Regions from separate parts of the Cupriavidus sp. DF5525 genome, predicted to be linked through region 3. Evidence: predicted binding sites of a transcription regulator. Region 3 holds the regulator's gene; each other region holds the start of a gene.
The links. The regulator FNR, encoded in region 3, switches genes on or off when oxygen is low (the NO sensors DNR and NnrR bind a similar motif). The targets are predictions, from matches to a motif close to TTGATNNNNATCAA.
Positions count from the first base shown of each region.

Region 1: the regulator FNR is predicted to act here: its motif matches at 8,684-8,697, upstream of ABNX08_RS02585 (universal stress protein).
Region 2: the regulator FNR is predicted to act here: its motif matches at 4,430-4,443, upstream of ABNX08_RS35925 (hemerythrin domain-containing protein).

Region 1 is NZ_CP168265.1:518,467-528,940, forward strand. It holds gene ybeY (rRNA maturation RNase YbeY) at 1-378, opposite strand, end outside; gene ABNX08_RS02555 (PhoH family protein) at 379-1,377, opposite strand; gene miaB (tRNA (N6-isopentenyl adenosine(37)-C2)-methylthiotransferase MiaB) at 1,412-2,764, opposite strand; gene ABNX08_RS02565 (hypothetical protein) at 2,868-3,263, opposite strand; gene ABNX08_RS02570 (ClcB-like voltage-gated chloride channel protein) at 3,387-5,072, opposite strand; gene ABNX08_RS02575 (DEAD/DEAH box helicase) at 5,388-6,983, shown strand; gene ABNX08_RS02580 (serine/threonine protein kinase) at 7,002-8,048, shown strand; gene ABNX08_RS02585 (universal stress protein) at 8,098-8,538, opposite strand; gene ABNX08_RS02590 (CaiB/BaiF CoA-transferase family protein) at 8,935-9,999, shown strand; gene ABNX08_RS02595 (carboxymuconolactone decarboxylase family protein) at 10,065-10,474, shown strand, end outside.
Region 2 is NZ_CP168267.1:336,446-346,919, forward strand. It holds partial or broken gene ABNX08_RS35915 (IS630 family transposase) at 167-1,186, shown strand; gene ABNX08_RS35920 (SDR family oxidoreductase) at 2,094-2,891, opposite strand; gene ABNX08_RS35925 (hemerythrin domain-containing protein) at 3,745-4,329, opposite strand; partial or broken gene ABNX08_RS35930 (transposase) at 5,763-6,499, shown strand; partial or broken gene ABNX08_RS35935 (IS110 family transposase) at 6,576-7,586, shown strand; gene ABNX08_RS35940 (universal stress protein) at 7,969-8,406, opposite strand; gene ABNX08_RS35945 (DUF883 domain-containing protein) at 9,052-9,384, shown strand; partial or broken gene ABNX08_RS35950 (transposase) at 9,486-9,605, shown strand; gene ABNX08_RS35955 (LysR family transcriptional regulator) at 10,086-10,474, opposite strand, start outside.
Region 3 is NZ_CP168265.1:3,006,921-3,017,394, reverse strand. It holds gene ccoO (cytochrome-c oxidase, cbb3-type subunit II) at 1-269, shown strand, start outside; gene ABNX08_RS14040 (cytochrome oxidase) at 273-437, shown strand; gene ccoP (cytochrome-c oxidase, cbb3-type subunit III) at 440-1,357, shown strand; gene ccoG (cytochrome c oxidase accessory protein CcoG) at 1,431-2,879, shown strand; gene ABNX08_RS14025 (FixH family protein) at 2,942-3,151, shown strand; gene ABNX08_RS14020 (hypothetical protein) at 3,148-3,393, shown strand; gene fnr (fumarate/nitrate reduction transcriptional regulator Fnr) at 3,442-4,167, opposite strand; gene ABNX08_RS14010 (sulfite exporter TauE/SafE family protein) at 4,245-5,003, shown strand; gene scpB (SMC-Scp complex subunit ScpB) at 5,559-6,518, shown strand; gene rluB (23S rRNA pseudouridine(2605) synthase RluB) at 6,524-8,413, shown strand; gene rimP (ribosome maturation factor RimP) at 8,717-9,205, shown strand; gene nusA (transcription termination factor NusA) at 9,202-10,474, shown strand, end outside.

The DNA of each region.
Region 1 (10,474 bases), 2.0 Mb from region 3:
CTTGACCCAGGTTTCGATCTTGCGGCGCGGCGGCAGGCCGGCGCGCTTGCCGACACCGTCGCCATTCTGGATCTCGAGTTCCAGGGCGGGCGGGGTGGCCGGGGTGCCCGTGGTGGTGACCACCGGCGTGGCGGTCACGGCCACCGACAGTGCGTCATGGTTGTCCGGGCGCACCAGCAGGCCGGCCTGCTGGTTGGTATCGGTATGCTCGGCCAGCAGCGCGAGCACGCCGTCGGCGGCCTGCGACAGGTCCAGGGTGATGCTGCGGCCGTCGGGCAACTGCACGCGCAGCGCGTGCGCGGCGCTCTTGCGCGCGCGGCCTTCGTTATCGAACAGGGTCAGGCTGACGCCGGAAGACTTGGATTTCTGGGATTTCAATTACGCGTCCTTGTGCTGGGCGTGGTATTCGTCATAGGCATCGACGATGCGCGCCACCAGCGGATGGCGCACCACGTCGATGCTGGTAAAGCGGGTGCAGGCGATGCCGCGCACGTCGCGCAGCACGTGCTGCGCCTCCACCAGGCCGCTCTTCTGGCCCTTGGGCAGGTCGATCTGCGTGATGTCGCCGGTGATCACCGCCTTCGAGCCGAAGCCGATGCGCGTGAGGAACATCTTCATCTGCTCGGGCGTGGTGTTCTGCGCCTCGTCCAGGATGATGAAGGCATGGTTCAGCGTGCGCCCGCGCATATAGGCCAGCGGCGCGATCTCGATCATCTGGCGCTCGAACATCTTCTGCGTGCGGTCGAAGCCGAGCAGGTCGTACAGCGCGTCATACAGGGGGCGCAGGTAGGGATCGACCTTCTGCGCCAGGTCGCCGGGCAGGAAGCCCAGGCGCTCGCCGGCTTCCACCGCCGGGCGCGTCAGCACGATGCGCTTGACCGCATCGCGCTCCAGCGCGTCGACCGCGCACGCCACCGCCAGGTAGGTCTTGCCGGTGCCGGCCGGGCCGATGCCCATGGTCAGGTCGTGCGACAGGATATTGCGCAGGTAGTCGCGCTGCGCCACGGTGCGGCCCTGCAGGCCGGGGCGGCGGGTGTGCAGCACCGGCGATTCGTCGCCGATCTCGCGCTCTTCGACATCGTCGCCGTTGCCGGGCAGGTAGCTGCCGTGGGCGGACAGCTGGCGCGTTTCCACCAGGCCTAGCTGCACGTCGTCGATCGACAGCGGCGTGCGCGCCTGGTTGTAGAAGCGCTCCAGCGCCGCCGCGGTGTCTTGCGCATTGTTGCCGCGCACCGTCATGCGGTGGCCGCGCCGCTGGATGGTCACGTCGAGCGCCTGCTCGATCTGGCGCAGGTTTTCGTCGAGCGGCCCGCACAGGTTTTGCAGCCGGGTGTTGTCGTCCCTGGGGGCGACGAATTCTGCGGAAGGGATCTTCATCGGTTGGCGATGGCCTCGCTGAAACCTGCGTGGATTACTGGCGTACCACGATCTCGCCGCGCAGAGAGTGCGGGAACGCCTGCGTGATGCTGACATCGACCAGCTGGCCGACCAGCCGGTCGCGGCCGGCCTGGGGCACGCCCGGCAGCGCGAAGTTGACCACGCGGTTGTTCTCGGTGCGTCCGTGCAGCTCGGTCGGGTCCTTGCGCGCGGGCCCTTCCACCAGGATGCGCTGCACCGAGCCGACCATGTTCCGGCTGATGCGCTGCACGTTTTCCTCGATCGTGGCCTGCAGCCGTTGCAGCCGTCGCAGCTTGACTTCGTGCGGGGTGTCGTCGTGCAGGTTGGCCGCGGGCGTGCCGGGGCGCGGGCTGAAGATAAACGAGAACGAGGTGTCGTAGCCGATCTCCTCGATCATCGCCATCAGCTTCTCGAAGTCGGCATCGGTCTCGCCGGGGAAGCCGACGATGAAGTCCGACGACATCGACATGTCCGGGCGCAGCACGCGCAGCTTGCGGATGATGCTCTTGTACTCCAGCACGCTGTAGCCGCGCTTCATCGCCATCAGGATGCGGTCGGACGCATGCTGCACCGGCAGGTGCAAATGGTTTACCAGCTTTCCGCAGCGGCCGTACAGCTCGACCAGGCGCGAGGTGAATTCCTTCGGGTGGCTGGTGGTGTAGCGGATGCGCTCGATGCCGGGGATCTCGGCCACGTACTCGATCAGCAGCGCAAAGTCGGCGATCTCGGTGGTATCGCCCATCTTGCCGCGATAGGCGTTGACGTTCTGGCCCAGCAGCGTGACTTCGCGCACGCCTTGCTCGGCCAGGCCGGCGACTTCAGCCAGCACGTCTTCGAACGGGCGCGACACTTCCTCGCCGCGGGTGTAGGGCACCACGCAGTAGCTGCAGTACTTGGAGCAGCCTTCCATGATCGAGACAAAGGCGCTCGGGCCATCGACGCGTGCCGGCGGCAGGTGGTCGAACTTCTCGATCTCGGGGAAGGAGATATCCACCTGCGACTGGCCGGTGCGCTGGCGCCGCGCGATCAGGTCGGGCAGGCGGTGCAGCGTCTGCGGGCCGAACACCACGTCGACATACGGCGCGCGCGAGACGATGCTGGCGCCTTCCTGGCTGGCCACGCAGCCGCCCACGCCGATCACCAGATCAGGCTTGACGGCCTTGAGTGCCTTCATCCGGCCCAGTTCCGAGAACACCTTCTCCTGCGCCTTCTCGCGCACCGAGCAGGTGTTGAACAGGATCACGTCGGCGTCTTCGACGTTGTCGGTGGGTTCCAGCCCCTGGCTGGCGTGGAGGACGTCGACCATCTTGTCCGAGTCGTACTCGTTCATCTGGCAGCCGTACGTCTTGACGAAAACTTTCTTCATATGCCGATCTCAGTGGTTGACCTGGGGGCATCAGGGTGTTGCAACAACGCGGCCGGCGCGTGGGGCACGCCGGTCGCACTTCTGGGGCGAACTTCAAGGGGGACTACGATTTTGCTTTCAGCGCCTTCTGTTCGGGCTCGCTCAGCACCCAGGCCGTCAGCAGTTGGCCGTACAGGTCCAGCTTGTACCGCACCGGCAGCTTCTGGCCCGCCACCGCGGTCTTGGCCAGCAGCTGGTTGTCGGTGCCGAACAGGCGCAGCCCCGGCGCCACGCCCACGGTCTTGCCGTCCAGCGTGGCCGTCTGCGGCGCGCCGGCCGACGGTGTGGCGATGACCAGCTTTGCCGCCTGCGCATCGTCCGGGATCACCCGCACCGGCTGGGCCGCCGCGCTGGCCGCGCCGAGCAGCAGGGCGCCGGCGCAGGCCAGCGCACGCCTCCGCCCGCGCGAGGGTTTGACAGACTCCGGCGCCTGGCGGCGCGCATCATGACCTGCTGGCATGGGGGGAACTCCGACAAAAAGGACGAAGCGTTGGCGGGATCGCCCGAAGGCGGGCGCAACCCGCCATTTTACCCGCTCTTTTCCCCGCTGACGGGCCTGGCGATGCGGGGATCGGGTTTGTGCTCAGAACAGGCAGGATGCCTCTTGCAGCACACGCTGCTTGGACACCGTGCCCATCAGTTCGCGGCTGGTGGTGTCGCGCACCAGCGGGATGCGGTTGATGCCGTGCTCGGCGAACACCGCCAGCGCGTCGCGCAGCCGCGAATCGGGTGTCAGCGCCGGAAAGTCGCGCTCGGCCAGTGCCAGTACGTCATCCGGCGCGCCCTCGCGCTGGGCGCGCTGCAAGGCATGGATCGACAACGCGCCCAGCAGGCGGCCGTCAGGTTCCACCAGATAGAGATAGCGCGTGCCGGTTTCGGCGAACTTGTCCGCCGCCGCGCCCAGCGTGGCGTTGGGGTCGAGCACGGTGTCGGTCGGGTCGCACAGGCCGGCCAGCGTCAGCGTGCGCGCATGCTCGGCCGCGGCCGAGGCTTGCGCGCGCTCGGCGATCACGCTGTACAGCGACAGCGTCTGGCAGCGCGACGCCGTGTAGTACGCCGCCACCGCGCCGATCATCGACGGCAGCAGCAGCGCCGGCGCCAGCGTCATCTCGAACACCATCAGCACCGACATCAGCGGCGCCTGGCTGGTGGCGGCCAGGAAGGCACTCATGCCGACCAGCGGCAGCAGCGGCGCCGCGCCGGCCGCCGTCCCCTGCATCCCGATCGCCAGCAACTGCCCGAGTGCCGCGCCGACGAACAGCGAGGGCGTGAACACGCCGCCGACCGCACCCGAGCCCATGCTGATCACGGTCGCCACCAGCTTGGCCAGCAGCACGCCGGCCACCGGCACGCTCAGCGGCTGCTCCTGCAGGATGGTCTGGATGGTGGAGTAGCCGTTGCCCACCACCTCCGGCACCGCCATCGCCAGCACGCCGACCAGCGCCCCGCCAAGCGCCAGCCGCGCCACCGGCCCGCCTGGCACGCCGGCGAAGCGGCTGCGCGCAAAGCCGGCCGCACGCATGAAGAGCGCGCCCGCGATGCCGGCGGCCACGCCCAGCGCGGCCGCGGCCAGCAGGATGTGGGGGCGAAGGTCGGGCGCGATGTCCAGGCCGGGATAGAGCGGCTGCAGGCCGCCGTGCCACTGGCTGACCATGGCGCCGGCCACCGACGCGAGGAACAACGGCATCAGCCGCTGCACCGCTAGTGCCCCGAACACCACTTCGGCAACGAAGACCGCGGCGGAAAAAGGGGTGTGATAGACGGTGGCGAGGCCCGCCGCGGCACCGCATGCGGTCAGCATGCGCCGCATATTGGAGCCGCCGCCGCGCTCCAGCCGCGTCGACGGGAACAGCGAGCCGCACAGCGCGGCCAGCTGGATCATCGCGCCTTCCTTGCCGACCGAGCTGCCGCTGACGATCGAGAAGAACGACGACAGCGCGCGCAGCAGCGTGATGCGCACCGGCAGGCGGCCGCTGCCATTGGCCACCGCCTCCATATAGTCAGTGGCGCCGCGGTGGCTGCCGGCCAGGCGGTTGGCCAGCACCAGCAGCGCCCCGGCGAGCGCGCCACCGACCGCCGGCACCACCACGCGCCACACCAGCGCCAGCGTGGCGAAGACGGCAACCACGTCGGCGTGGCTGGAAAACAGCACCACGCCGGCGCCTTCCAGCGCCTCCTTGAATAAAGTGGTGGCGATGGCCGCGACGATCCCGACCGGGATGGCCGCGAACAGGGTAACTTCCTGGTCTTCGAGGAATCGCAAGCGCATGGCGGCTTTCCGGGGCGCCGGGCAGGGCCGGGCAGGGGGCCGGGATAGTGGCCGGGGGAGGCAGCCATGATAGCGCAGCGCCACCCGCTCCGGACCAGTGTGCGCCGCCGTGCATACGGGCCTGGGCCATGTGCAGAACCGGCTCGCCCCGGGCTGGTACACTAGCGACCTTTCTTGCGCGGCCGGGCCCCGATGGTCCCGCCAGGCTGGCCCCCGGCCACTTTCGCCCTTTTCTGATCCGATAGCGCTATCGATTACACGAGCCATCCGGCGTTAGGCGCACCACGTGCGCAGCGATGGCCGAAGCAGCAATTCATGTCTTTCTCTGAACTCGGTTTGTCCGAAAAGATTGTGCGTGCCGTGGCCGAACAGGGCTACACCACGCCGACCCCCATCCAGGCCCAGGCGATCCCCGCCATCCTCAAGGGCGGCGACCTGCTCGCCGGCGCCCAGACCGGCACCGGCAAGACCGCCGGCTTTACGCTGCCGATGCTGCAGCTGCTGTCTGACACCGCCGCGGCCCGTGCCGCCAATGGCGCGCCGCGGCCGGCCCGGGTGCCGGTGCGCGCGCTGGTGTTGACGCCCACGCGGGAACTGGCCGCTCAGGTCGAGGAGAGCGTGCGCAACTACGGCAAGTACCTGCGCTTGCGCTCCATGGTGATGTTCGGCGGCGTCGGCATCAACCCGCAGATCGAGCAACTCAAGCGCGGCGTCGAGATCGTGGTGGCCACGCCCGGCCGCCTGCTGGACCACGTGTCCCAGCGCACCATCGACCTGTCGCAGGTGGAGCTGCTGGTGCTCGATGAAGCCGACCGCATGCTCGACATGGGCTTCATCCATGACATCCGCAAGATCCTCAACGTGCTGCCGGCCAAGCGCCAGAACCTGCTGTTCTCGGCGACGTTCTCGGACGATATCCGCGCGCTGGCCGACCGGCTGCTGAACAACCCGGCCTCGATCGAGGTGGCGCGCCGCAACACCACCGCCGAAACCGTGGACCAGCGCGTCTACCCGGTGGACCGCGAGCGCAAGCGCGAACTGCTGGCCCACCTGGTGCGCCAGCATGACTGGCACCAGGTGCTGGTGTTCACGCGCACCAAGCACGGCGCCAACCGCCTGGCCGAGCAGTTGACCAAGGATGGCCTGTCGGCGCTGGCGATCCACGGCAACAAGAGCCAGTCGGCGCGCACGCGCGCGCTGTCCGAGTTCAAGGCCGGCACGCTGCGCCTGCTGGTGGCGACCGATATCGCCGCGCGCGGCATCGATATCGACCAGCTGCCGCACGTGGTCAACTTCGACCTGCCCAACGTGCCGGAAGACTACGTGCACCGCATCGGCCGCACCGGCCGCGCCGGCGCCGAGGGCGAGGCGATCTCGCTGGTCTGCGTGGACGAGCATGCGCTGTTGCGCGATATCGAACGGCTGATCAAGCGCAAGCTTGAGCAGACCGCGCTGCCGGGCTTCGAAGTCGACCCCAGCATCGCGCCCGAGCCGATCCAGAAGGGCCGCCAGCAGCGCGGCGGTGGCGGCCAGGCACCAAGCCAGGGCCGCGGACGCGGCCAGGCACGTCCGGCCGGCAATGGCGCCGAAGGCGAGAGCGCCCCACGCCAGCGTCCTGCGCGCGAGCCGCGCCAGGGGCAGGGCGGCCAGCCGCAAGGCCAGCCGCGCACGCGCGCTGCCGAAGGCGGCTCGCGCGGCAACGGTTCCGGCAACGGCAACCGCACCGGCCAGCCCGCCGGCGCGCGTAGCCCCGCCCCGCGCCGCGACGGCCAGGACCCGGCGCGCGGCCAGCAGCGCGCCGCGGCCCAGCCCGCGCGCCCGGCGCACGACGCCGCGCCGGCTCCCGCACGCAACCGCCGCCCCGCGCCGCAGGCCGCGCTGCTCGGCGGCAACCGCAAGCCGGCGCGCTGAGCGGACCAGGCTGACACCATGCACGCGTCCGACGCCCCGGCCGACCCCGGCGTACCCTACGCTGGCCTGACGCCGGAGCTGATGCTGGACGCGCTCGAAGCCGCCGGCCTGCGCCCCGATGGGCGCCTGCTGGCGCTCAACAGCTACGAGAACCGCGTCTGGCAGATAGGCATCGAGGATGCCGCGCCGGTTGTCGCCAAGTTCTACCGCCCCGGCCGCTGGACTGACGCGGCCATCCTCGAAGAACACGCCTTGGTGCAGCAACTGGCCGATGCCGAGATCCCGGCCGTGCCCGCCATGGCGCTGGCGCCGGGCCAAGCCGGTACGCTGCTGCACCACGCCGGCTTCCGCTTCGCGGTATTTCCCCGCTGCGGCGGCCGTGATCCCGCGCTGGACCGCTCCGACACGCTGACCTGGCTCGGCCGCTTTATCGGCCGCATCCACGGGCTCGGCGCCGCGCAGCCTTACCAGGCCCGCCCCGCACTCGACCTCGACACCTTCGGCATCGCCCCGCGCGACTGGCTGCTGGCCAGCGGCTGCATCCCCGCCGACCTGCTGCCCGCGTGGCAGTCGGTGGCGGACCTGGCGCTGGACGGCGTGCGCCGCTGCTACGAGCGCGCCGGCGATGTGCGCCTGCTGCGCGTGCATGGCGACTGCCACCGCGGCAACGTGCTGTGGATCGACGAGGACGACGCGCGCGGCGGCACTCACGGTGCGCCGGGCCCGCATTTCGTGGATTTCGACGACAGCCGCATGGCACCGGCCATCCAGGACATCTGGATGCTGCTCGAAGGCGACCGCGCGGCCATGCAGGACCAGCTGGCCGATATCGTCGCCGGCTATGAAGACTTTGCCGAGTTCCGCGCGCGCGAGCTATGGCTGGTGGAAGCGCTGCGCACACTGCGGCTGCTGCACTACAGCGCCTGGCTTGCCAGCCGCTGGGCCGACCCGGCGTTTCCCGCCGCCTTCCCGTGGTTTGGCACGGCGCGCTACTGGCAGGACCGGATCCTGGAATTGCGCGAACAGGTGGCGCTGATGGACGAAGCGCCCCTCTGGGGCGCTTGAGGTTGAGTCGCTGGCACCTCTGACGGTGCCGGTTTTCCTGCCGCTCAGATCATCCCTTTTTTTCCGGCGCTTTCACCAGCAGCACCGGGCATTGCGCCTGCGCCAGCACGCGCCCCGCCACCGAACCAATCACCGCATCGAAGAACGAGCCGCGCCCATGCGTGCCCATCACGATGGCCTGCGCATCGACCGAGCGCGCATAGGCGACGATCTTCTCCGGCGCAAAGCCGTGTAGCGCGTGCCGCTCGAATGGCACATTGGCCGCCGCCAGGATGTCGCACACGCCGACCATCGCCTTGTCGCTGGCTTCCCTGTGCCAGTCGTCGATGGTTTCCTTGCTGACAAAGGCGCGCACCTGGCCGCTCACTTCCGGCGCCACATGCACGACATGCACGGTAAAACCGCTCTGCAGCAGCTTGCCTTCGGCGATAAAGCGCGCCGCGGCGTCGCTGAAGGCCGAGCCGTCGGTGGCGAGCACGATATTGGTCATGACGGAAATCTCCTGGATGGGGGCTGTCGGACGAGCCAGGTTAAGGAACACCGCCGCATGGCGGGGATCGGTGAATACGGGCGGCGCAGCGGTGCGGCGCCGCCGCCATCTGGAACCATCATGGCAGGTAGTTTCCTGCTCGGACACGATTTAGATCAAGTTGGTTCGGAAATCGGCGATGCGGCAGTGCGATAGCCGGACGCCGCCTTCGGCATGACAAATACGTCAACCTGCCTGAAACATTTGGCCATTGCCGCGCCGGCGCCGTGGCGCGTAGCATGCTCCCGAGCCCCCCGCGCCCGCTGGCGCGGCGCATCCGACCATCCAACCCATAGCGAATACAAGCCGCCACCGCGCCCATGGCGCGGGCGGACGGCGACCCTGGAGACAACGATCATGAGTGAGCAAGGCATGCTGCCCCTGCGCGGCATCAAGGTGGTGGAGTTCGAAGGCATCGGCCCCGGCCCCTTGTGCGGTGCGATGCTGGCCGGCCTGGGCGCCGAGGTCACGCTGGTGACGCGCCCGGTCGCGCCGGACGCGCGCCGCATCCTGCGCGGCCAGCCCGTGCCGGCCGAGATGGAACTCGAGCATGGCAAGCGCGTGGTGCAGTTGAACCTGAAGTCGCCCGAAGGCGTAGCCGCCGCGCTGGACCTGGTCGCCGGCGCCGATGCGCTGATCGAAGGGCTGCGCCCTGGCGCGATGGAACGGCTCGGCCTGGGCCCCAAGGCCTGCCACGCGCGCAACCCGCGCCTGGTCTACGGCCGCATGACCGGCTGGGGCCAGACCGGCCCGCTGTCGCAGAGCGCCGGCCATGACCTGAACTACATCGCGCTGACCGGGCTGCTGTCGATGGCCGCGCGCGACGACGCGCTGCCGATGGTGCCGCCGACGGTGATGGGCGATGCCACCGGTGCGCTCGGCCTTGCCTTCGGCCTGACCAGCGCGATCCTGAGCGCGCGCGCCAACGGCGAGGGCTGCGTGGTCGATGCGGCGATCACCGATATCGTCGCCATGCTGGGCTCGCTGGTGCAGGTCTCGCGCGCCGCGGGCACGCTGGGCGGTCCGCAGCCCAGTCCCTTCCACGATTCGCCGTTCTATGACGTCTACCGTTGCGCCGACGGCCGCGCCATCACGCTGGGCGCGCTCGAGCCGCAGTTCTACCGCGAGCTGCTCGAGCGGCTGGAGCTGACCGACATCGACCCGGCAGCGCAGTACGACCGCACCCTGTGGCCGGCGGTCAAGGCTCGCATTGCGGCTTGCATCGCGGCGCAGCCGAGCACGCACTGGGAAGCGGTGCTGGGCGGCACCGACGTGTGCTTCGCGCGCGTGCTGACCCTGGACGAGGCCGCACGCCATCCGCACAACCAGGCGCGCGGCACCTATCGCCTGTACCAGCAGGACGAGCGGGAGGTCCCGCGCTCGGCACCGGCGCCGCGCTTCCTGCCAGCCGGCACGGAGTGACCGCCGCGGCCATTCGCACCGGTTCGGCTACCATGCGCTATCCCCTTGCACCGGAGACACATGCCATGGCCGAACCCACCCAACCTTCCGCCTATACCCCGACGCCCGCCTTCGAGGCCGGCCTTGACGTGCGCACCGAGGTGCTCGGGCCCACCCACGTCCAGCGCGCGCTGGACGCCGCCGCGCAGCAGGGCGACACCAGCCTGCAGCAGCTCGTCACGGAATTCGCTTGGGGCACGGTCTGGACCCGCGAGGGCCTGGACCGCAAGCAGCGCAGCCTGGCCACGGTGTCGATGCTGATCGCGCTGAACCGGCCGCAGGAACTGGCCGGGCACCTGCGCGGCGCGCTTGCCAACGGCGTCACGCCACGGGAGCTGCGTGAGCTGATGGTGCACAGCGCGGTCTACTGCGGCTTCCCCGCGGCGCTGGACGCCAGCCGCAAGCTCACCGAGGTGCTCGACGCCGCCAACGGCTA
Region 2 (10,474 bases), on a different replicon from region 3:
CCGCAGTCAAACGGCCGGCCTTGGCCGACAGCGGTCCATTTGGGTTGTGGCCACTCACCGCTTATGGCCGGAGTCGTTGCTTCGCTGGTGTAACACTTACTCATAAGTCAGGAATTTAGCGGACAAATGATCTATGCTTGAGCAATAGACATTGAGGGGAGCGATCATGAAACGGGACGGTCGTAGTCTGGCTCACAATACGCTTGAAGAAATGCGCATCCTAGCGGTGCAACGCATGGCAGAGGGAGAGCATCCGGATGATGTCGCTGCATCGTTCGGGATGAATCGGTCGTGGGCATACAAGGTTCGCGCCCAGGCGCACGGCCGAGGTGTACGGGCGCTGCGCTCGACCAAAGGCACGGGTCGCCCCCGTGCGCTCACGTCTGCGCAGGAGCAGCGGGTGCTGCGATGGATCAACGGCAAGAATCCGATGCAGTATGGGTTCGATTTCGGCCTCTGGACACGCAACCTGGTTCGCGAACTGGTACAGCAAAAATTCGACGTGAAGCTGAGCCTGGCATCGATCGGTGCGATGCTGGCACGCCTAAACCTAACGCCGCAAAAGCCACTGCAGCGCGCCTACCAGCGCGATCCGGAAGCAATTGATCGCTGGCAGCACGACACGTATCCGGCTATTGCCAGGCAGGCTCGTGAGCAGAAGGCGGATATCTTCTTTTGGGATGAATCGGGCTTTCGAGCTGACTCGGTGCATGGCAAGACCTGGGCGCCGCGCGGCGAAACGCCGATTGTCGAGCGACCGGGCCAGCGGCAAAGCATGAGCGCGGCGTCCGCCGTCAATTCAAAGGGGGCCTTCTGGTTTGCTACGTACGAAGGCGGGCTCAGCGGCGAGTTGTTTGTCACGCTGCTCAAGAAGCTGATGCTCAATCGAAAGAAGGCAGTACATCTGATCGTAGACGGATTGCCAGCGCACAAGAAAGCCATCGTCAAAGCCTACGTCGCCAGTACGCAGGGCAAACTGACCTTGCATTTCCTGCCCGGTTACGCACCTGACCTAAATCCAGATGAATTGGTGTGGAGTCACGTGAAGCGCAACGGCGTCGCGCGACGTCCTTTGCAAAAAGGCGAAGAGCTGGGCCCGCGAGTTCACGAGCAGCTTGCAAAAATTCGACGCAACCCGAAGCTCGTGCGCTCGTTTTTCAGGCACCCATCTGTCCGCTATATTTCTGACCTATGGTGCGACACGTGTCGCCGTCAGCCGCGCGTCAAGCGGCATGTAGTTGGCGGTAAAGTTCGTTTTTGTCTTGTCGTATTTGATCGTCGAATCATGGCGATTGAAGCTGCGACCTGTTGTGCGACCAACAGTTGCCTACCCGGGCATGCGCGATTGGTAACGATCGAGTGTGAAGCCCCGGGGACAAAGTACTCTGCAGAAGCAGGTCCTTCTCGGTGACGAGGGAGGTCCGACACTGCCAGCAGCCGTGCGGTGTGGGGGCAAGGCAAATTCCGTATGCACAACGTAAGTGAACTGCTGTTAAACCTCGTAAGAAATGCAGAGCCAAAGCTGCTGAGAGGCTCTAACCAAAAGGTGGGTGGCCGGTTGTGTTCCTCATGGTTGAACGCACGTCGCCAGAGCGCTACCGGGGGATAGGCAGGTGCTAACCGGATAGGCTCAGGTTGCTGCTGGGTCGGCAAAAACGGGAACGTGGTAAGCCCGATCCCTCGCCACTGACTCGGGACATCGGTTCAGCGGCAGGTGACCCGCGAGGGAGGCTGTTGAGGGAGCGGGTAAGAGAACGCGGAGAAAGCGAAAGGCATGCTGTAATGGCGTGCATAGGGGTTCAAACTTTGCCCCGACCTGAAAGGGTGCAGACTTCCGCGAAGTGTGGCTGTCGCAAACCAATATCTGAGGTTCGACGTGGGGGAAGCTTGGAAGAGGCTGCCTCATAGCAGTTCAGCGCCCTCGTCTCAGTGATGAGATGGACCAACGATACGACGAATGCGAAGGGCTTGTGCAAGACGACAAGCCCGGTATCACGAAGTTGATGCTTTAGCTGTGCTTGAGCTGTATGCGGTGAAAGTCGCTCGTACGGTTCTTTGGGGAGGGAGCAGCGGAGACGCTGCTCTCTTACCCGCTAGTAATATGCTCTTGTAGACCCGCCATCGTGCAGCAGATTCACGCCAGTCATGTGGTCGGAGAAGGGAGATAACAAGACCTCGACCGCCATGGCCACCTCTTCCGGGCTTCCATATTTGCGCAAGGGAATGTTCGAGGTTTCCTCGGCTAACCGTTCAGGGAAGGTCATGCCAGCCTTTGTGGCTCGCTGCTCGATCGATGCCACATAGTCCGGGGTCAGCGTGCCTCCGAGGGAGAGGGTATTGACGTGAATCCCTCTCTCGCCCATTGCGAAAGCAAGCGTCTTGGCCTGGGCCAGCCAGGCACAACGCAGGACATTGCTGGTGGCATAGTTTCCAAGGGCTTGCACGGAGGTGATGGCGGAAATGATGACAATTTTTGCCCGGCGTCCTTGGGAGGGTTCCGGCCGCATTGTAGAGATCGCGCTCTTGAGGAGTTCGAGGGGGCCGATAAAGTGGCCCTGGAACAATTGGCGCCACGTGTCCGCCGGAGGCTGGCATTCGCCGGTGGGCCGCATCTGCGGTGGCATCAGTACGACGCCGTCGAGGACGGTTCCGTCCGCCGCAAGCTCATGGGAAAAGGATGCGACAGAGGCATCGCTGGACATGTCGACGGAGAGCCAGCGATATGAATGGCAGCCTTGCCTCTCGAGCCTCGCGCAGGCGGCTTGCAGCTTGCTAATGTCGCGCGCGGCAAGAATCAGCGAATAACCCGCATGCGCCAGCCGTGAGCAGACAGCGCTCCCGATGCTGCCGGTAGCCCCCGTCACCAGGACTACTTTGCTTGTCTCGGACATGCCGATCTCCCTCGATAGGCTGGTGATATCCAGCCACGCCTACAGCAGCACGCCGGACAGGGCGATTGGCAGACATTCGGCGGACATTGCGAACTGGGCGGGAACGCCCGGCGCCACCTGTGTCCGTTAGTTATAGTGCACGCGACGTGTCGCCGGTGGACGGCCTGCCTCGCCTCGCGGCCTTTTCTGACGAACGTCCAGGTAACCGTTACCCAGCGGCCGAGCCGGCGGATCGGGAGTCCGCCGCAAATGACGCCGAGAATGCCAGGTCTTCGGCGCTCAATGAGCGGCCGGAGCCGACAACTGCCGTTGGGCTTTGCACCCTAGGCCAGCCTAGCCCCGGCCGCAAAGCAGTCTTCCTTGTTGCGTTTTTCACTAGTTCTTTACCAGAGCCGCTGCACCCCGTGCGATGCGGGCGGACGCTATGCCGGACAACGGGGCTTCTAACCTTGACCGGCATGTGTCAGCCTTAATGCGACCGCCCTGGAGAATCTGAGGGCAGCCGCGCCGCCCTGGCCGGCGGTCGCTGCAGACGCGCGTCAGGGCACGATAACGGGCGTTATGGCAGCTATCGAGGCCAATTGAGACCTCTAGTGTTCGCGAACTGAGGACAAGAGCTACAGTAGATCGCTTTCGTGGGCAATCATGTGCAGCTTCGAATGAAAGATGGATGCAAGCGTGCTCTGCCTGGCGAACGAGAGTGAAGATGAGTCATTCGCAGATGCTACCCAATTGCGACCGGCATGCTAGGGATCAGCGCGCTCTTGCAGACTTGAACTCTTTATTCTCTTTGGGCGCCGTCGTGCCTACTAATATATCCCTATACCTCCTGGCCCACGGTACGTACACCAAATCAAGCTGACTCGCGATGATCAGTGAGGGGAGTGAATGTACTTGCTTCCCCGTCGATCTGTTTGCGCAAGGCCGCGAAACGCTCGTGTACATTTTCTCCAAAGAGGGGATCGGAGCAAGCCGGAACAGTGGCCGCGACCTCTGCCCAATCCTCTTCGGTCAGTAGGCGCGCGGCACGGGGCATGACCTGTTTCTCCTCAGTGGAGAGATGATTGCGATAGTAAGCAAGGTACATGGCTGCAGCGGCTTCCAAAGCCGTTCGCGACGTTATGACATCTCTTTCTGCTTCACGAAGCCGGCTGAGCAACTCTTCGCCTACCGCTGCAATCACACGATGCTCTTGCAGAAGCCGGCTAACCACAATGCGCATGGCGGGGTCGCGTTCAACGAGCAGGGCGTATGCAACATCCTCCCGAGGATGGTGAACGCAATCGCCATATTTCCGCATGTAATCGATGATCATGCCCATCAAACCGTAGTTTGGCTGCTCTTCCTGGTAAAACGCGCACACCTGCCTCTCTAGCAGGTCGAGTAGGCAGGCGAAATTGATATGGTCGGTATGCCAGACGGCAAGTGGGTTGGTCATGGCGACCTCCAGGGAGACTGGTCGAGTGGACCGTTGAGTCCGGATCCTATCGGACTTGCGAGATCCTATTGACACCATAGTCTCCCTTCACCATGTGGGGCTGATACAGATCAATAAGACTCCAGATGGAATGACGACGCGCAGCGAACTGTCGAGCTTGTCATTTGAACCTTCACGCATTAGGCGTGGCATTTTTCACGAAGCAGGTGCCTGTAGACCCTGCCCACGCTGGTCCACTCGATCGCATCGACCAAAGCATTCGTTTAGGTACTGCCTACCCTCGAGATTGCTCCGCAGCAGACGACGCCACGCAAGTTCTCCTGGATCTCGGCGGGTCCGGCCGACTGTCCCGGCGGCTGCCGATCGAGGCGACCGCGCCAAAGCGGGGGGCGGGTGGATGAGGCTATAATTTCACGATCATGAAGTTATGTCTTACTAAGGCGCCTTTGGAAGGTGCAAAGCATGGGCCGCAAAGTCAGTTCATGCTTCAATATCGGCTGGGCCGATGCGACAGGCATTTCATTGGAACTGGTGTACTTGCAGCGCCGTAGCGCCTCGGTCGGCACCCACAGTCGCCCGCGCTGTTCTGCCAAAATCAGGTCATCGCGATTCTGCTGGCAGGTTAAATGATGACCAACGGACAACGCGGAGGCGGTGCAAAGCGCTTCGGAACCGGGCGGATCGTGTTGTGGCGCGGCGGCAGTGTCTGGCTCGGCCATGCGGAGGAGAAAACCGGGTCCCATGCGCATCACGCCATCCAGGTGACGCTCGCGCTATCCGGTGGGGCGATGCGTATCCAGACTCCCGGGAAAGACTGGGCTGCCTATACGGCGGCGATCATTTGCGCCCACCAACCGCACGCCTTCGAGGCTCGGTGCGAACTTGTTGCGCTCATTTTCATCCCGCACTTTCAAGCGTATGTTCGGCGTGCTGGCCGGCGGGATCAGCGTCCAGCGCGTCTAGGCGAACTTAGCCGTTTCGTTCAAGCCGCCCGTCTTCAGTGGTCGCACACTGGCGTCTCGTTTCCAACAGAAAGGAGCATTGCCATGAATACCACGACCCAATCCCCCTGCGATTGCGCTGCTTGCCCCGGCGCCGGCTGCGACTGCGGTTGCCAGACAACCGCTGAGCAAAATCCGTGCGCCTGCGGAACTGGATGCACCTGCGGGCCGCATTGCCAGTGCGGAACTGGATGCGCCTGCGCTCCCGCGAAGGCCGAATAGTGCTCGAAGCGCCTCTGTAAAGTCCTCATTCCCAAACCGACGCCATGAGACGGGCCCATGCGGGGCATGGGCCGCCCTGCGGCATCTTCAGCATTCCCGATTGGGCGAACGAAAATCTGCTATCAAGGATCGACACGCCTCGAAAGCCTGCTCTCATACTCTCATTCATTGGCATTCTTTCCCTGGTTGCGTGCATGCCGCCGGCGTCGCGAGCGCGATCGCATGCACGCGATTCACATACCGTCACCTGAGGACGAGGCATCGCGCCAGTTGATGCGCGAGCGAGGGCAACTGCAGGAGGAAGTCCTGCAGCACCCCGACCGGATGCGCAAGTTCCTGGCCACGCTCGGCTGCTGGGATGCGGTTGATCACCGGGCCTTCGCCGACCGGCTCGAGCGCGAGGAGGTGCGCTGTCACGACGGTGCGCCGTTACCGCGCGAGTTGCGTGAGCGGTTACTGCGCGAGTGCGAACGGCTGGCACTCGTCGAACAGCAACTTGCCGCGCTGGAGAAGACGCGACAGACAAACGTACCAGCACCCGCGCGCCAGCGTTGCGATGCGCTGGCGCGCCTGAAGGGGATTGGCGAAGTGGGCGCTTCGCGCCTTGCCCTCGAGCTGTTCTGGCGGGAGTTCAACAACCGCCGCGAAATCGGTGCGTGCGTCGGCCTGGTGCCCCAGCCGTACGACAGCGGCGAGAGTCGGGTATCAGCAAACAAGGCAACCGATGGGTACGCACGCAGCTTATCGAGACCGCCTGGCAGTGGCTGCGCTATCAGCCCGGAAGTGTGCTGACGTAGTGGTTCAACCAGCGCTCCCAAGGTACGGGCCCCAATCGTCGGGCACGGCGGATCGCCATCGTCGCGGTGGCGCGGCGACTGGTAATTGCGCTATGGCGCTACCTGAAGGATGGCGTAATTCCTGATGGTGCACAGATGAAACCGGCTTGAGCCCATATTGCAGGCGATAGTAGATAGTGAAGGCGCGACAATCGGATCACTTACTGTTGCCGTGGTTGAAGTGGACATGCCCGTCCGCCCCCATGCGTCGCTACTACCCGACCAGGTGCACTGGGTCGACCAGGAGTCCGGCGAGATCATGAGCAAACGTCTTAAGCGAGCAGTCTTTCTGGAGCATTTTGCCAATCGCGAACCTTGCCTAATCGGCATGGAAGCCTGCGGCGGCTCGCAGCACTGGGCGCGGCGCCTTGTCGCAATGGGGCACCAAGTGAAGCTGATGCCCGCCAAATTCGTCAAGGCCTTCAACATTGGCAACAAGAACGACCCGGCCGATGCGCGTGCAATCTGGCTAGCGGTGCAGCAGCCCGGAAAGTCGGTGGCAGTGAAAACTGAAGGGCAGCAGGCCGTGCTGGCACTGCACAGGATGCGGCAACAACTGGTCAAGTTCCGCACGATGCAGATCAACAATCTGCGCGGTCTGCTGACTGAGTATGGCGAAGTGATGGGCCTGGGCCGCACTGCGCTGGACAAGGCGATGCCGGTTGTGCTGGCACGGGTCGCCGAACGCCTGCCGGCCGTGCTGATCGACACGCTGCGAGAGCGGTGGAACGGTCTGGGGAAGCTCGACGAGCAGATCGCCGGGATCGAGCGACGGCTGCGACAATGGATGCGAGAGGATAAGGCTGTCAAGGCGATTATCGACATCCCGGGCATCGGCGTGCTGACAGCGACCGCAGCGGTGGCGACGATGGGAGACCCCAAGTCATTCAGATCGGGGCGCGAGTTTGCAGCCTGGCTCGGTTTGGTACCCAGATAAACGGGTTCCGGCGGCAGGGTGCTCTTGCTGGGGATCAGCAAGAGAGGGGATACGTATCTGCGCACGCTGTAGATTCACGGCGCTCGCGGTGTGTTGTACAACGCGAAGGATCCCGGGCAATGGGTCGAGCGCATCGGAAAACGACGACCACCGAACGTTGTACTCGTAGCCTTGGCTAACAATATGGCTCGTATAATCTGGGCGATCCTTTCCCATGATCGGCACTACGAGAAGGATTTCGTAAGCGTGAAACCCACATGAACGGCGTGCGCCGAGCAGAACACAATAACCGTCTGCATCGCGAGGGACATGTTGAAGCGGTTGCGTTGGCGATTGAGTGTGATGACTAATCAGGTCGGACCGTGACTTGCTAAACCTGTATATGACAAAGAGCTTCGAGCTCTTACGGGAAATGAGGTGCGAGTCAGCGAATTTCATCGGGGCCAGGCGCGTAGGAGCGCCAACGCACAGGCCGTATGTATATAAGCAATCCATCTCCTGCGCGCCGTAGAGCAAGTCATTTGGCAAAGAGGGGGGGCCATGTATAAAGCTGCAACCCAACCTAGTCAGGTCAGAGCGCACAAAGGCCCTCGCAAACGGGAGACAGAGTCATATCAGCTTGGTCTCCGAGTCAAACTTCGGACTAGCGAAACACGAAAACCGGGATCCGGCAATGCGTCAGGACTTTCTGGGTTTCACTGCCGATCAGTAGCCCCTGCAGGCCGGCTCGGCCATGCGACGCCATGACAATGAGGTCACAGTTACGTTCCTCCACGGTCCGGATGATCGCCTCATAGGGGTGATTGTGGGTAACGCTGATCGTCTCGCATGCCACCTCCGCTTCATGTGCCGCTTGTGCGACCACCGCCAGGTATCGCTCCGCATGCATTTCGGCAAGTTGTGCGTAGCGCTCCTGGCTATCCTCCAGCATGTCGATCCGATGTGTGAAGACATGGAATTCCGGGATGACATGCAATCCAGTGATCCTCGCCTCAAATGCCTTGGCGAGTGTCACCGCCATGCGCACAGCAGCGTCGGAGAGTGCCGATCCATCGGTGGGCACCAAGATATGCTGAAACATGTTGACCTCCTCATGGCCGGCCGGGCCATCCGCCTTGCCCCCTGGCACGCGTTACGAACTTAATGGTATGACAAGCGTTCCTGCTCTGACGTGACGCGCTCCTCGATTCTCTGATCAGGGGAACAGGGGGACTCGTGGCGGTGTAGCTCCCTTGTCAGCCTTGGTGCTTCGACAATTTGGTGTCTCCGCCTGGGCGGCAAGATTTCGCCTTCAGCCTAGCACTGCAGCAACCGTCAACAAAGGGCCGGCGGCGACAGCGGTACGCTGAGCGAGAAATTCTACGGCGTTGATCGCAATGGGAGGATTGCTCACCTGCGACAGCGGGATGTTGCAGCGCCGCATGCCATCGGTGTACAGATATTCCGATGACCTCCTGAACCAGGATCTGATCCCAGACCGCATGTACAGCGCGCGGTACGCCAGGAAGACGGGCAAGCGAGCCCTCGTCAGCGACAAGAGGCTTTCGTGGCATAAGCGCGACGATACTTCCGTCGCTTTGATTCCACGGTCCTCTTGCCCCCTTCCGAGCTGCTTCGTCGTGGCTTGCTGTTTGTCATGCCGGGCTGTCAACCCAAGCCTATATTTGACACAGTGCCAATCGTGCTGCGCGACGCACCGCGATGATTTTGCTAACAGGAGCGCAAGATGAACGACATCCGATCCGATTTCTCCATGCGCAAGGACGCATTGGCCCGCGACGTCGATACGCTGATGGCCGACGTGCAGGCGCTCCTTCATGAAGTCAAAGCCGAAACCGGCGTAGGGACCAGCCTTGAGCGCCACGCACTTAAAGCCCGGCAGCGCGCGCTGCAGGACCGCCTCGTTGCACTGCGCGATGAGGGCCGCGCCAAAGTCTCCGAGTGGGCGACAACGACCGATCGCTACGTTCATGAGCATCCGTGGCAAAGCATGGGTACCGTGGCCGCCATCGCGGCAACCACAGGCGCTATCGTCGCGCTGGCTGCCAGCCACCGTTAGGCATTCGTGACTGCGGCGCCGGCATGGCAGTGACACGTGGTAGTCCCGCATGGGACACGTGGTGTTTGCCATGCCGGCAAATGGCTGCAGCCCCTTGCCGGAAGCAATTCAGGGACGGCCGACATTTGGCGGTCTGGCTCGGCCAGGTGCCTCGCCAGTGCTCTTCGGGAGGCAAGCCTCGTCTGCACGGCATTAGCCGGCGCGGCGACACTGTGGTTAAACCAGCATCCTGACGCCTGTTTTTCGTGCCGGCCGCCGTGTCCGGCGAGCCGTGAATTCGATAAGGCCAGGATGCGCGGATCTCATCGAGGCTGCGGGCGTGCTTCGGCAAGCGCCCATTGGGCAAGCCGGATACATGCATGCAGATCGTTTCGACATCACGAGCAAGAAGCCTGCAAAAGGCGTCGGATCCATACATGCCAGGGGCACCGGCGGGGCACTCGCTTCATTGCCGCGGCGGTGAGCGGGGCGGTCTGGTTCATCCGGAAGGCGTGGCGCAACACGACAAGGTAGAGGGCGCCCAGACTCAGGCCGAGATTGACATCATCACACTGCTCTCCAAACAGTGCTCGATGTGCCCACCGTCAACTGGGTTGACCGCCGAGGAGCAGAGCTTCCTGAGTATGCGGACCGCGTCCGCATCGCAGGGCAAGCCTGCAAGCGGGCCTGACTCGGTGACGGTGGAGACCTTACGCGGCACGTCAGCCCTGCCCGGCGGCCGATTCCCACAAGCTGTTCGCTACCCTTTCTATGCATTCCATGGCGCATCGCGCCATTGGCGAAGGTGTGCGCCCCGTCAGCGAGACGATCCCGGGGCGTACGATCAGTTCCGGAGCATCTTTGACCTCAAGTCTGACCAGAGTGCCGGCATCGACGTCCGCCACGACGAGGGCACGGGTACATGCCAGTACCGTTTCCGTGCTGAGCGCCACCGTGCGCAGGATGGCGAAGTTGTCGCATTCCAGCGCCGGCACGGCGGCGCTGGGTGACTGGCCCAAGGCTGCGGCCAGGGCGGCCTGCATCATGGCCGGGGGCGTCGCCGATGCCAGCCCGAATTGCCAGACTTGCGCGAAAGCACAGCGATTGCCAG
Region 3 (10,474 bases):
ATCCGCGCGATGTGGTGCCGGAATCGGTGATGCCGTCTTACCCGTGGCTCGAAAAGGCCGAGTTGCCCACCAACGATATCCAGGCGCGCATGCGCGCACTGGTCAAGCTGGGCGTCCCCTACAGCGAAGCCGGGATTGCAAAGGCACCGGACGAGCTCAAGGGCAAGACCGAGGAAGACGCGCTGGTGGCCTACCTGCAAGGGCTGGGCACCAACCGCCGCAACGTGCGCGTTGAAACCGCCGCTGCCCCGGCACCGGCCAAGGAGTAAGCCATGGCCATGATCACTGCCATTGCGACCGTCGTGTCGATGGTCGTCTTCCTGGGGATCTGCTGGTGGGCGTGGTCCGCCGGCCGGCAGTCCGCCAATCGGGAATCCGCCATGCTGCCGTTCGCACTGCCTGACGAAACCACGACAACATCGAGCCGGAACACCTAGCCATGAGCGATTTCTTTTCCGATTTCTGGAGTTACTACATTGCCGCGATCGCGCTCGTCGGCATCGTCTGGTGCGTCTGGCTGCTGTTCTCGCAACGCAAGATCACCAAGACCGCCGGCGCCACCGAGGACACCGGCCACGTCTGGGACGGCGACCTGCGCGAGCTGAACAACCCGCTGCCGCGCTGGTGGATGTGGATGTTCCTGCTGACCTGCATTTTCGGGCTGGCCTACCTGGTGCTCTACCCCGGCCTGGGTTCGTACGCCGGCGTGCTGAAGTCCTCGACGCAAGGCGAACTGGCCGCCCACCGCGCGGCGCAGGAGCAGATGCAGAAGGAGATCTATGCCAAGTACCTGAAGATGGACGTCAAGCAGGTGGCGGGCGACCCGCAGGCGCGCGAGATCGGCCAGCGCCTGTTCCTGAACTACTGCGCGCAATGCCATGGTTCCGATGCACGCGGCAGCCGCGGCTTCCCGAACCTGACCGACGGCGACTGGCTCTACGGCGGCGAGCCGGAAACGATCCAGCAGACCATCACGAAGGGCCGCAATGGCGTCATGCCTCCGTTTGCCGCGACCATCGACGCCAAGCTGGCAGGGGACGTAGCGCAGTACGTGCGTTCTCTGTCGGGCCTGTCGTCGGATCCGATTCGTGCCTCGCGTGGCGAGGGCACCTTCAAGTCGACCTGCGCGGCTTGCCACGGTGCCGGCGGCAAGGGCAACCAGGCACTGGGTGCGCCGAACCTGTCCGACAAGGTCTGGCTCTATGGCAGCTCGGAAGCCAGCATCGTCGACGCCATCCTGAAGGGGCATAACAACCACATGCCCGCGCATGAGGAAATCCTGACGCCCGAGCGCATCCGGATGCTGACCGCCTATGTCTGGGGGCTGTCCAATACCGGCGGAGGTGCCGGGCAATGACAGGCGACTCATGTGAGCGGGCGCTGGCCGCCCGCGGGAGACCACGCCCATGAACGCACCCGGGAGGCAAGAGATGGCCCGGGCGGCCGACCCACAGCGGTCGGCTGCTGTGCCTGGCGAATCCTCTGACGAAACACTGTATGAGGTCCGCCGCAAGATCTATCCGCGCTCGGTGACGGGCGCCTTTTCCAGCTGGCGGGTCTGGCTGGTGATCCTGACCCAGCTGGTCTACTACGGCACGCCCTGGCTGCAATGGAATGGCCGCCAGGCCGTGCTGTTCGACCTTGGGGCGCGCAAGTTCTACATCTTCGGGCTGGTGCTGTGGCCGCAGGACGTCATCTACCTGGCGGTGCTGCTGGTCATTTCGGCGCTGGCGCTGTTCCTGTTCACGGCGATCGCGGGGCGCCTCTTCTGCGGTTACGCCTGTCCGCAGACGGTCTACACCGAGATCTTCATGTGGATCGAGCGGCGGATCGAGGGCGATCGCATCGCACGCATTCGCCTGGACGGTGATCCCTGGAGCCTGCGCAAGCTGCGCCTGAAAGCGACCAAGCACTTCCTGTGGGTACTGATCGCGCTGTGGACCGGATTTACCTTCATCGGCTATTTCGCGCCGATCCGCGAGTTGGGCGGAGAGGTACTGGCGCTCTCGCTCGGGCCATGGCAGGCGTTCTGGATGCTGTTCTACGCGTTCGCCACCTGGGGCAACGCCGGCTTCATGCGCGAGCAGGTGTGCAAGTACATGTGCCCGTATGCGCGCTTCCAGAGCGTGATGGTGGACCGCGACACCTATGTCGTCACCTACGACGTTGGCCGCGGCGAGCCGCGCGGCAGTCGTTCGCGCAAGACCGACCACTACAAGGCGGGCCTGGGCGATTGCGTCAACTGCAGCATCTGCGTGCAGGTGTGCCCGACCGGGATCGATATCCGCGACGGCCTGCAGTACGAGTGCATCGGCTGCGGCGCCTGCATCGACGCCTGCAACCAGGTCATGGACAAGATGGACTATCCGCGCGGCCTGATCCGGTACACCTCGGAAGACGCGATGCGCAAGGGCCTGTCCGCGGCGGCGTCGCGCAAGCGGCTGCTGCGTCCGCGCGTGATCATCTATTCGGTGATCTGGATTGCGTTGATGGCGGGCTTCGTGGCCTCGATTGCGCTGCGCACGCCGCTGAAGGTGGACATCATCCGCGACCGCGGCGCGCTGGGCCGCGAAGTGGAAGGGCGCTGGATCGAGAACGTCTATCGGCTGCAGCTGATCAACACGACCGAAGGACCGATGCGCATCAGCGTGCGCGCCGACAGCGACGAGCTGAAGAACCTGACGGTTGAATACGACAAGCAGGCCGAAGCGCTGGCGCCGACCTCCAACCGGCTGTTGCCGATCCGCATCCGCGTTCCGATTGAGAACGCGGCGCAGGGTACGCACAAGATCAGCGTGACGGTCACGAGCGAAGGCACGGAGCGGGGGAGTGCCGAAATCCGGCAATCCACCAGTTTTATCGTGCCGCGCGATTTGTAAAGCTAGGATGGTGTGGCGCGGTTATGGATCCGCGCCGCACCGCTGCAGATAAGGGGGGCAAGATGAATCGGCAAGGCAATCCGTGGTGGAAGGAACCGTGGCCGTGGCTGTTGATGAGCGGCCCGCTGGTGGCGATGGTGGCGTGTGGCGTGACCATCTGGCTCGCGTCCTCGCATCCTGACCTGCCGGTGCAGGGGGCAACGCGGCATGGACTGGTGGTCGAGAAGGTCGGAGCCGCGCCGCGCAAGGCTGCCGCAGCGAGGCAACCATGAGGCTGCGCTGGCTGATGTGGGTACTGTGGCCCGGGTTCCTGATGGCGGGCTTTGCAACCGCGACGGTCTTTTCGGTCGTGGATCCGGGCGACCTGAAGTTCTTCGGCCACCCGGTCGACGCGTCACGCGAGTCGGTCTATACGATCGGCTTCCTGTTGGCGTGGGCGTTCTGCGCGCTGTCCAGCGGGCTCACGCTCTACACCATGCCGACCCGGCTCAGCGATACCGACGAACTTGAATGACGTTTGAAATTGCCATCGCCGGTGCGGCGATGGCAGTGCGATGCGCGCTCAGCAGGAGCGGCTGTAGAGTTGCTTGATGCCGGCGATGTCCACCAGCTTGACGTGGCGCTGGCGAATCTGGATCAGGCCCGCTTCGGCAAAGCGGGAGAACAGGCGGCTGACGGTTTCGAGCTTCAGGCCCAGGTAGCTGCCGATCTCTTCGCGGCTCATGCGCATGACGAATTCGGAGGCCGAATAACCGCGCGCCGACAGGCGCTCGGACAGGTTGATCAGGAAGGCGGCCAGCCGTTCCTCGGCGCGCATTGAGCCCAGCGTCACGAGCATCAGCTGGTCGTGCGTGATCTCCTTGCCCATCAGGCGCAGGAACTGGTGCTGCAGCGACGGCAGCCCGGCGGACAAGGTCTGCAGTTCGTTCATGCGCACCACGCAGACTTCGGTATCTTCCAGCGCCGTGGCATCCGATGCGTGCTGCATTTCACCCAGCCCGTCGAGGCCGACGATTTCGCCGGGGAGGTGGAAGCCGGTAATCTGCGAACGGCCGTCTTCGGTGGTGACGTGCGTCTTCAGCGTACCGAAGCGGATGGCATAGACAGCGGTGAGCGGATCGCCCATGCGGTACAGGGTCTCGCCTTTATGAACGCGAATGCGTTCCTGCACCAGCGTGTCCATCTTGGCAAGATCTTGCTGGGACATGCCTACCGGAAGGCACAGTTGCCCCATCGCGCATGTGGAGCAACGGGGCGACATCTCGGTAATGGGAATGGAGGTGAGCAATTGGAACCTGCAAGAATGGCTGCGAGGGCACGACCCCAACATTTTACCGTGCGATGTGATGCGGCAGGGAGTCAGAATTGACATTTGGTGTGCTTATTAGCGTTTTTCTGCTGGCCCTGCTTGGCGGGGTGCATTGTGCCGCCATGTGTGGCGGCCTTGCCCTCGCGGTGGAACAGCGGCGCGACGCCATCGCGACGGTGAACTTCGTGAAAAACCGGACCGCGTGGTTCGGTGAGTTGCTGGCAATGCACATCGGCAGGATCTCGACCTATATGCTGCTGGGTGCGTTGTTGGGCGCGGTCGGTGCCACCGCATGGAAGCAGGACTACCTGCCGGTGCAGCGCTGGCTGTTCGGTGCGGGCAGCGCCATGCTGCTGTGGTCGGGCTGGCGGCTGCTTCAGGGCAATGCGTTCACCCTGGCCTGGCTCGAGCGCTTGGCGGCATGCGCCACCGCTACGGTGGCTGGCCAGCTGGGCCGCCTGGCCGGCGGCATGCCGGCATTCGTGCGGGCCCGTGGCGGGCTGGCGCGGCGCTATGGGGTGGGGCTGGCCTGGGGCCTGGTGCCGTGCGGCATGGTCTATGGCGCGCTGACGCTGGCACTGCTGGCGGGCAACGCCGGCTCGGGGGCGCTGGTGATGGGCGTGTTCGGGCTGGGCACGCTGCCCAACCTGCTGGTGCTGTCCGGCCTGTCGGGCTACCTGCGCACGCTGTCCAGGCGGCGTGGCATACGCCTGGGGGCTGGGGTCGCGGTGATGGCGTTCGGCGGGCTGGGCATCGCCCGAGCGGTGCTGCTGCCACATTCCCTGGCCGGGCAGGGTTTCTGCCTGGTGTTCTGAGGCGCCGCCGCCGCATGGCGCAACGGATGATGGTTGCAGGCTGGGGCGGGAATGCCATACAATCGCCTGCATTGCGGTATCGCGCGGCGCGATGTGGCGAGCAGCGCCAGGCGGCCTTCATATCAGAAGGCGCGCTCAGGGGCTACGGGAAGCGGAAGGTTTTCGAGGCCCGGCCCGTCCCGCGGTCCATCCGGTTCAAAAGATCTGGCTCAAAAGTCCGGCTGGCACCGCGGTGTTGGAGATGCCGGCCTTGCTCCCGATATCCGTTTTTTCTTGCGTCCGAGGCGTTCAGTTCGCCGACAGCATCGTCCGTTGAGTGCGGGCGCGCGACGCAAGGGGTTCGCTGACCGGCCCAAGACGGCCTGCGAACGATCTCCTGCCGGACCGACCCGGCATTCGATGCAAAGAAAGGGAAGTGCACGGCTTGGATGCGGCAGGCATCCGGGTTAGCTGCGCAATGAGATGGCGATGGCATTCGGCATCGCTGTATCCAAAATCTCCGGTGCCCCGGATCCGTCCGGGAGCAGGTGCAAAGACAGGCTGCACACCATCAACATGAATACCCAAGAGGCGAAGATCGTCCTCGAGACGGCGCTGATCTGCGCGCAGGAGCCCTTGCGCGTCAATGATCTGCGACGGCTGTTTGACGATGACGTCGGTGCGGACACGATCCGCGTGCTGCTCGACGAGCTGCGCCAGGACTGGCGCCAGCGCGGTGTGGAACTGGTGGCCCTGGCGAGCGGTTGGCGTTTCCAGAGCCGCCCGGAAATGCGTGAATACCTTGATCGCCTCAATCCGGAAAAACCGCCAAAGTATTCGCGTGCGGTGATGGAAACGCTGGCGATCATTGCCTACCGGCAGCCGGTGACCCGCGGCGATATCGAAGAGATCCGCGGGGTGACCGTCAGCACGGAAGTGATCAAGAAGCTGGAAGACCGCAGCTGGATCGAGGTCATCGGCCACCGCGACGTGCCGGGCCGGCCGGCGCTGTACGCGACCACCAAGGCGTTCCTGGACGATCTCGGCCTGCGTACGCTGGATGAACTGCCGCCGCTGGAAGACGCCCAGGCGCAGGCCCAGGCTGCCCTGCTGGAACAGCAGGCCATCGATTTCGAGGAGCTGGCCGCGATCAAGCCAGTCAGCGCCGACGAGGAGGCGTTTGCCGATCCTGTGGCGGTTCCGGCGCCCGCCGCGGAACAGCAAGCTGCCGAGCTGCAACCGCCCGTGGCGCAGGGCGTTGCAGGCCAGCCGGAAGGGCTGGCGGCCGAGGCTGGCGAGATGGTAGCGCCGGTCGCCGGTGAGAGCACCGAGAGCACCGAACGAACCGAGGGCGCCGAAACCGCCAATGGTTTCGACGTCCAGCCGCGACAGCAGGCCAGCGAAGGCGCTGACCCCGTGGATGACCTTATCGAACCTGCCGAGGCCGAACCCAATCCGGACGGGGCGCGCAGCGAACTGCCAGAAGACGGTACGCCGCCGCACCCGAGCGAGCACGACGAGCGCGTGCCGAACTGAACAACATGCAACATCCGATAGTGAATACCTTGTCTGATTCCGTAGAGCAAGACGCCCGCCATGCGGGTGCATCCGCCGATACCGGCGCCGCAGAACCCGGATCGGGCAGCGAAGCCGCGCCCCGCCGCAAGGGGCTGCGCCGCGGGCTGAGGAACCTGGTGGCATCTCGCCGCCAGGCAGCGCAGGATCGCGATGCCGGCCGCGCCGAAGGTGCCGAGGCACCGGTGCAGGGCGAGGCCGGCGAGGCAGCCGCCGCGTCTGCGGCGGCGCCTGCGGGCGGACGCGGTGGCCAGCGTGGCCGCGGCAAGCGCAAGACGGGTCAGGGCGAGGGTGGCCAGGGCAGCCAGGGTGGGCACGCCTCGACCACCAAGGCCGAGAAAATCGACCGCGCCGCCAAGGGCGAAGGCGCCGACAAGCCCGAGCAGGCCGGCCGCAAGCGCAAGCCGGGCCAGCAGCGCGCCGGCAAGGGCGCTGCGCCCGCCGAAGTGCAGGGCGCCGGCGCCCGCCAGCAGGGCCGCCGCAAGGACGGCGCCAAGCCGCAGGCGCAGCGCAAGGGGCAAGGCCAGGCCCAGCCCGGCGCGGACAAGGGTGCGGCGAACAGCGAAGACCTGTTCCGCTTCGTGATCTCCGAGCAGTACGACAAGGACGACACCGTCATTCCGCGCACCAAGGCCAAGCCGGTGCGCGAGCTGTCGGCCGAGGACGACGCCCCCAAGCTGCACAAGGTGCTGGCCGAGGGCGGCCTGGGCTCGCGCCGCGAGATGGAAGAGCTGATCCTGCAGGGCCGCGTCTCGGTCAACGGACTGCCTGCTCATATCGGCCAGCGCATCCTGCCGGCCGACCAGGTCCGCGTGAACGGCAAGCTGATCCATCGCAAGGTGTCGACCAAACCGCCCCGCGTGCTGCTGTACCACAAGCCGGCCGGGGAAATCGTCAGCCAGTCCGATCCGGAAGGCCGTCCGACCGTGTTCGACAACCTGCCGCGCATCAAGACCGGCAAGTGGGTCGCGGTGGGTCGCCTGGATTTCAATACCGAAGGCCTGCTGATCTTCACCACCTCGGGTGATATCGCCAATCGCTTCATGCATCCGCGCTACGGTGTGGAGCGCGAGTACGCGGTGCGCACGCTGGGCGAACTGGCCGAGGCCGATCGCCAGCGCCTGCTGCACGGCATCAAGCTGGACGACGGCGAAGCCAACTTCCTGCGCATTGCCGATGGCGGCGGCGAGGGCGTCAACCAGTGGTACCACGTGGCGTTGACCGAAGGCCGCAACCGTGAAGTGCGCCGCATGTTCGAGGCGGTCGGCCTGACCGTGTCGCGCCTGATCCGCACCCGCTACGGCCAGTTCCTGCTGCCGCGCGGCCTCAAGCGCGGCCGCTGGCAGGAAGTCGAGCCCAATGACGTCAAGGCGCTGATGGCCGGCGTCGGCCTGAAGGTGCCGGGCAAGAGCGAGCAGCCCAGCAAGGGCGCGACCAAGGTCGGCGGGCGCAAGCAGCGCACCGAAGCCGCCATCGCCGGCATGCCGATGCACACCGGCATGGATGGCCTCCCACGCTACGAACAGGGCGGTGCCCGTGGCGGCAGCCGCGGCGGCCAGCCGGATCCGATGAAGACGTCGATGGGCTATATCAGCCACGGCCCCACGCTACTGACCTCGCACGCGGCCAATCTGGGCGGCGGGCGCGGCACCGGCCCACGCCAGGCGCGCGGTGGCGGTGGCGCCGGCCTGGGCGGGCAGGGCAAGCCGCCGCGTCGTGGCGGCGGTGAAGCGAACGGAAATGTGATGCCGAAGGCGGCAAAGCCAGGTGGAAACCGCACGCCGCGCGGCGGTGGCAGCGGCGGTGGTGGCGGCGGCGGCGGTAACCGCGGGGGAAACCGCGGCGGCAATCGCTGAGTGCTCGATGCTGCTCATGGCGGGTAAAAGACCCGCCGGCGCAGCCCGCAGTGTGCGACTATGTCAGGCTTTTGCCTTTTCGACATAATCAGCGTATAATTCAAGTCTATTCAAAAAGCCATCCTCGTCGAGGATGGGCGAATGATGGGCATTGCGCCCATTTTTTTTTGGTTCGCCCGTTTTCGGCCCCGCGCTCCGGCGCGAGGCGCGGATGGCGGACAGGCAGGGCTGCAGCAGGGTCGTCCCGGACGGCACCGGCGGGTTTGCCTGCCACGGTGTTGATGGCCATTACTCGGGATAACAGTGCATCTGGCAGATTTGATCGAAACCACCCTTAACGGCATGGGATATGAGCTTGTTGAGCTCGAGCGTGCCCCCGCCGGACTTCTGCGTGTCTACATCGATCAGCCTGAAACCGGCATTGCCATCGAGGATTGTGAAAAGGTGAGCCGCCAGCTCACCCACGTGTTTACGGTCGAGAATGTCGACTATGAACGCCTCGAGGTCTCGTCGCCCGGACTGGACCGGCCGCTGAAGAAGCTGGCCGATTACGGCCGCTTTGTCGGCGCAGAGGCGCGCATCACGCTGCGCCTGCCGGTCAACGGGCAAAAGAACTTTACAGGGATCCTGCAGGCGCCCACCGGGGAGGCGGGCGCGGAGAAGGTCGGCCTGGAGTTCGAGGGCAAGGATGGCCCGGCGCTGCTGGAATTTGCCGTATCCGATGTCGACAAGGCACGCCTGGTGCCGGTATTCGACTTCAAAGGAAATCAAAGAAAAGGGAACAAGCAATGAGCCGCGAAGTTCTGTTGCTCGTCGATGCGCTTGCGCGTGAGAAGAACGTCGACAAGGATGTGGTATTCGGTGCCCTGGAGGCGGCGCTCGCCTCGGCCACCAAGAAGCGTTTCGAAGAAGACGTGGATATCCGGGTCGCGATCGATCGCGAGTCGGGCGAGCATGAAACCTTCCGCCGCTGGCTGGTCGTTCCCGATGATCAGGGTCTGCAGGAGCCGGACAAGCAGATCCTGCTGTTCGAAGCCCGCGATGAGAACCCCAGCATCGAGCTGGACGACTATATCGAGCAGCAGATCGAGTCGGTCGAGTTCGGCCGCATCGGCGCGCAGGCTGCCAAGCAGGTGATCCTGCAGCGCATCCGCGACGCCGAGCGCGAGCAGATCCTGAACGACTACCTGGATCGCGGCGAAAAGATCATGACCGGCACGGTCAAGCGTGCCGACAAGAAGGGGCTGATCGTCGAGTCCGGCCGCGTGGAAGCGCTGCTGGCCCGCGACCAGATCATCCCGAAGGAAAACCTGCGCACCGGCGACCGCGTGCGTGCCTACATCCTGAATGTGGACCGCGCAGCGCGCGGGCCGCAGATCGAGCTGTCGCGCACCGCACCCGAGTTCCTGATCAAGCTCTTCGAGAACGAAGTGCCGGAGATGGAACAAGGCCTGCTGGAGATCAAGGCCGCTGCCCGCGATCCGGGCGTGCGCGCCAAAATCGCGGTGGTGGCGCACGACAAGCGCATCGACCCGATCGGCACCTGCGTCGGCGTGCGCGGCACCCGCGTCACGGCGGTGCGCAACGAGATCGGCGGCGAGGCCGTGGACATCGTGCTGTGGTCGGAAGACCCGGCGCAGTTCGTGATCGGCGCGCTGGCACCTGCACAGGTGCAGTCGATCGTGGTCGATGAAGAGAAGCACAGCATGGACGTGGTGGTCGACGAGGAAAACCTCGCCGTCTCGATCGGCCGCAGCGGTCAGAACGTACGCCTGGCGTCCGAGCTGACCGGCTGGCAGATCAACATCATGACCCAGGAAGAATCGGCGCAGAAGCAGGCCGAAGAGAGCGATGTCGTACGCAAGCTGTTCATGGCCAAGCTGGACGTGGACGAGGAAGTTGCCGACATCCTGATCGAGGAAGGCTTCTCCACGCTGGAAGAAGTGGCCTATGTCCCCATCAGTGAAATGATGGAGATCGAGGCCTTTGACGAAGACACCGTCAACGAGCTGCGCAATCGCTCGCGTGATGCGCTCCTGACGATGGAACTGGCCCGGGAAG